DNA from 2 places in the Plantactinospora sp. B6F1 genome. Region 2 is predicted to be linked to the other one. Evidence: riboswitches for the same ligand, from Rfam matches in the RefSeq annotation. Region 2 holds a riboswitch; the other holds the start of a gene.
What was found. A riboswitch is a leader RNA that binds a small molecule or an ion and turns the genes downstream of it on or off. The one in region 2 is predicted to bind S-adenosylmethionine.
Positions count from the first base shown of each region.

Region 1: linked by a shared signal. The riboswitch ahead of ABNF97_RS20090 (GNAT family N-acetyltransferase) and the one ahead of ABNF97_RS14465 (aminotransferase class V-fold PLP-dependent enzyme) in region 2 are both predicted to bind S-adenosylmethionine.

Region 1 is NZ_JBEEAC010000015.1:99,346-101,785, forward strand. Features, by position in the region: gene ABNF97_RS20085 (glycine--tRNA ligase) at 1-1,168, shown strand, start outside; SAM riboswitch class IV at 1,254-1,367, shown strand; gene ABNF97_RS20090 (GNAT family N-acetyltransferase) at 1,383-1,988, shown strand; gene dusB (tRNA dihydrouridine synthase DusB) at 2,027-2,440, shown strand, end outside.
Region 2 is NZ_JBEEAC010000009.1:47,727-50,166, reverse strand. Features, by position in the region: gene ABNF97_RS14470 (FUSC family protein) at 1-323, shown strand, start outside; gene ABNF97_RS14465 (aminotransferase class V-fold PLP-dependent enzyme) at 370-1,674, opposite strand; SAM riboswitch class IV at 1,721-1,842, opposite strand; gene ABNF97_RS14460 (PrsW family intramembrane metalloprotease) at 2,023-2,440, shown strand, end outside.

The sequences.
Region 1 (2,440 bases), on a different contig from region 2:
CCGGGACGTCTGGGCCGCCTCCGGCCACCTGGACGCCTTCGTCGACCCGCTGACCGAGTGCCAGTCGTGCCACCGGAGGTTCCGGGCGGACCACCTCGAGGAGGCGTACGCGGAGAGGCACGGCCACCCGCCGGCCTCGTTGACCGAGATGAACTGCCCGAACTGCGGCAACAAGGGCACCTTCACCGAGCCGCGGATGTTCAACGGCCTGATGAAGACCTACCTCGGCCCGGTGGAGAGCGAGGAGGGCCTGCACTACCTCCGGCCGGAGACCGCGCAGGGCATCTTCGTCAACTACAACAACGTGGCCGCCTCGGCCCGCAAGAGGCCGCCGTTCGGCATCGCGCAGGTCGGCAAGTCGTTCCGCAACGAGATCACCCCGGGCAACTTCATCTTCCGGACCAGGGAGTTCGAGCAGATGGAGATGGAGTTCTTCGTCGAGCCGGGCACCGACGAGGAATGGCACGAGTACTGGCTGCGCGAGCGCTGGAACTGGTATCTCGACCTTGGCATCTCCGAGGAGAACCTGCGGTTCTACGAGCACCCGCAGGAGAAGCTGTCGCACTATTCGAAGCGGACCGTCGACATCGAGTACCGGTTCCGGTTCGGCGGCACCGAGTTCTCCGAGCTGGAGGGCATCGCGAACCGCACCGACTTCGACCTTTCCACGCACAGCAAGCACTCCGGTGTCGATCTGTCCTACTTCGACCAGGAGAAGCAGCAGCGCTGGGTGCCGTACGTGATCGAGCCGGCCGCCGGGCTGACTCGCGCGGTGCTCGCCTTCCTGCTGGAGGCGTACGACGAGGACGAGGCTCCGAACACCAAGGGCGGGGTCGACAAGCGCACCGTCCTCCGCTTCGACCCCCGGCTCTCGCCGGTGAAGGTGGCCGTGCTGCCGCTCTCCCGCAACCCCTCCCTCTCGCCGAAGGCGAAGGACCTGGCCGCAGCGCTCCGCCGCCGCTGGGTGGTCGAGTTCGACGACTCGCAGGCGATCGGCCGCCGCTACCGCCGGCAGGACGAGATCGGCACCCCGTTCTGCGTCACGGTCGACTTCGACACCCTGGACGACAACGCCGTCACCGTCCGGGACCGGGACAGCATGACCCAGGAACGGGTCGGCCTGGACCAGGTCGAGCGCTACCTCCTGGAACGCCTCCCCGGCTGCTGAGGCTCCACCGGGCGAGCCCGTACCGCAGGCTGAGTTCGGGCAGCGGCTGCCGACGAGCAACACCGGTGCTAACTTCTGCGGTGAAGGTCATGAGTGCCAGCGCACAGCCCCGGCTTGCTGGCCGGCAACCCTCCGCTCGCGGGCGGGGTGCTCCGGGTGACGACCTGGCCGACGCAATTTGCCCGGTAAGCCGCCAGTCGAGGAGCTTGTCGCAGTGTCCCGTTCCGCCGTGCCCCGGTCCGTCGCCCCGACCGGCCCCGCAATCTTCAGCCCTGCCGGAGCCGGCGATGCCGGTCGCATCGCCGCGCTGCATGCCGACAGCTGGCGGCGGCACTATCGGGGCGCCTACGCCGACACGTATCTCGACGGCGATCTGCTCGGTGAACGCAGCAGGGTGTGGTCGGCGCGACTCGCTTCCCCCGCCGGCACCACCACGATCATCGCCGAACGTGACGGCTGTCTCGCGGGCTTCGTCCATGTGGTCTTCGACGCGGATCCGCGCTGGGGCAGCCTCATCGACAACCTCCACGTCGACCATTCGGAGCATCGCGCTGGCATCGGTACCGCGCTGATGGCCTACGCCGCCCGGGCGGTCCTCGCCGATGCCGGCTCTCCAGCGCTCTACCTGTGGGTGCTTGAGCAGAACGCTCGCGCACAGATGTTCTATCTGGCCTGCGGCGGCATCCGGGTCGAAACGGGCATCGTCGCTCCCCCCTGCGGCGACCCCGCCTTCCTCATCGGGACTCCTGGCAAGTACCGCATGGCCTGGCCGGACGCCCGACGCCTCGTCAGGGCTCTCCCCGGGGACGACCGTGGATAACGTGGGGGCTGTGTACCGGGACGGCGGGGGAGTGTGCCATGGCTGAGCTGTTGGCAGGGGGCGGTTCTCCCGGTGAAGGCGACAGGAACGGGCCCTTCCGCGCATCCCGCCCGCTGCACCTGGGCGGGCACGTGGTGTGGCCGCCGGTGGTACTTGCGCCGATGGCCGGGATCACGAATGTCGCCTTCCGGCGTCTCTGCCGGGAACAGGGCGGCGGCCTCTACGTCTGCGAGATGGTCACCACCCGGGCGCTGGTCGAGCGGAATCCGAAGACGCTCCGGATGATCGCCTTCGGCGGGGACGAGCGGCCGCGCAGCCTCCAGCTGTACGGGATCGACCCGGAGGTGACCGCGGCGGCGGTCCGGATGGTGGTCGAGGAGGACCTGGCCGACCACGTCGACCTGAACTTCGGCTGCCCGGTGCCGAAGGTCACCCGCAAGGGCGGTGGGGCG
Region 2 (2,440 bases):
AGCTGCTGCGCAGGGAACTCGGGCAGGGCGTACGCCCGGACGCCGCCCGGGAGCAGGCGCTGCAGGCGATCGGCCAGGCCGGCCGGGCGTACGCCGAGGGGGTCGGGTTCTCCGGCAGCGTGGTGATCGCGCAGCTGCGTACCACCGGCAGTGACCTGCTCCGGGCCACCGGCATCGAGCGGCTGGAGGCGAACCAGCTCGTCCGCCGGGCGGCGGGCGGGCACGCCGACGCCGCCGTCACGGAGGCCGCCCAGCAGCCCGAATTCTCGTCGTCGGACCGGCCCGCCGAGCGCACCTCCTCGGACCCCGGCCGGGCCCGGTAGCCCGGCGATCGGACCCCGGCCCGGCCGGGTAGCCGGGACGGCCGGGTCAGCGGGGGGTCGACAGGGCGGTCAGCAGGCGGTCGACGTGTGCGGCGGTGCTGCCCAACCCGATGCTCGCGCGCAGCGCGGTCGGCGGCAGGTCCCGCCGTCCGCTCCGGGTGGCAGCCTCGGCGAGCAGCCGTCGGGCCAGCGGATGCGCGCAGAACAGCCCGTCTCGCAGCCCGATCTGCCAGTGCTGGGCGAGATCGGCCGCGACCGCCGCCGAGTCCCGGCCGGCGACCACGAACGACACGATGCCGACCCGGGGTGCGCTCGGGTCGAAGGTGCGCAGTTCGACCACGTCCGGCAGGGCGGCGAGCCCGGACCGCAGCCGGCCGAGCAGGGACTGCTCCTGCGCGTACAGCGCCTCGCGGTCCGCCTCGGCCAGGGCGACACAGACCGCGGCCAGCGCCACCGCGCCGAGCAGGTTGGGGGTGCCGGCCTCGTGCCGGGCGGGCCCGTCGACCCAGCGCACGTCGTGGGTGGCCGCCCCGACCCCGAGGGTCGCCCCGCCGCCGGCCAGGTACGGCGGTGCGGCGTCCAGCCAGTCCGCCCGTCCGGCCAGTACGCCGATCCCGAACGGCGCGTACAGCTTGTGTCCGGAAACGGCCACGTAGTCGACCGTCAGGGCGGCGATGTCCAGTTCGGCGTGCGGGGCGAGCTGGGCGGCGTCCAGTGCGATCCGAGCGCCGTACCGGTGGGCGATCCGGGCCAGCTCGGCGACCGGCCAGCACTCGCCGGTGACGTTGCTTGCCCCGGTCACCGCGACCAGGATCGGTGCGCCGCCGCCGCTGCCCCGGCGCAGTTCCCGCAGTGCCGCGTCGACCGCCCGGACGGCCTCCCCGGCCGAGCCGGGCACCGGCAACCGGACCGCACCGGCGGGCCAGGACAGCAGGTTGGCGTGGTGCTCGGCCGCGAAGGTCACCACCCGGGTGCCCGGCGGCAGTGCCCGGGACAGCAGGTTGAGCGCGTCCGTTGTGTTGCGGGTGAAGACGACGTGGTCGTCGGGGCGTACCCGGAGGAAGTCACCGACGTCCTGCCGGGCCCGCTCGTACGCCAGCGTGCTGCGCCGGGAGAGCGCTCCGGCGCCCCGGTGCACGCTGCCGTACCAGGGCAGCAGCTCGGCCACCGCGTCGGCGGCGGCTCGCGCGCAGGGCGCGGTGGCGGCGTAGTCGAGGTTGACCTGGCCCGGCACCCCGAGTACGCCGAGCGGACCGCTGGCGGTGCCCCCGGAGCCGACCACCGGCCCCGGTGCGGTCGGCGTCGCTACGCCGGCAGAGCGGGCGGGTGCGGGGAAGAGACCGGTGCTCATCGCGCATACCTCCGAAGGTCAGGGACCCCGGAGCGGGCGGGAACGGGGTCCGCGCTTGCCCGGTGCGGAACCGCACCAGGCCCGGTCATCACCCGGGGCACCCCACCGCGAACCTCGACGAGGGTTGCCGGCCAGCAAGCCGGGGCTTGGACGCTGGCACTCGTGACCTGCCGGGAAGCATAACCAAGCCGGATGCGGTCCGGCCAGGCTGTCCGGAGGAACTACGCTGATCGCATGGCCGACACCCCGCCCGGTGCGGCGGCACCCCAGCCGCCGTCGCCGACCCCGCCGTGGCCGACCGCCCCGGCGTGGCAACTCTCGCAGCCGGCAGGCAGCGTGCCGGAGGCGATGGGCGGTGCGCCGCACGGCAACGCGCCGCAGTCCGCAGACGGCGGACCGCAGCCGGCAGGCAACGCGCCGCAGCCGGCGGCGCCCGAGCGGCGGAGCCGGGCCCGCCTGCTGATCGCGATCGGGGCGATCACGCTCATCGTCGTCTGCGCGGTGCTGATGGCGTGGGAGCTCGTGTCGCCGGCCGGGGTCACGCCGCCGCTGATCGGGTTGGTCGCGGCGGCGCTGCCGGTGCCGGTGCTGGTCGCCTGCTTCCTCTGGCTCGACCGGTACGACCCGGAGCCGGTCAAGTATCTCGCCTTCTGCCTCGGCTGGGGCGCGGCGGTCTCCACCTACGCGGCGCTGCGCACCAACACGTTCGCGGCAGACACACTGGAGCTGCCCCTCCCGCTGGTCGGGGTGCTGGTCGCGCCCTTCA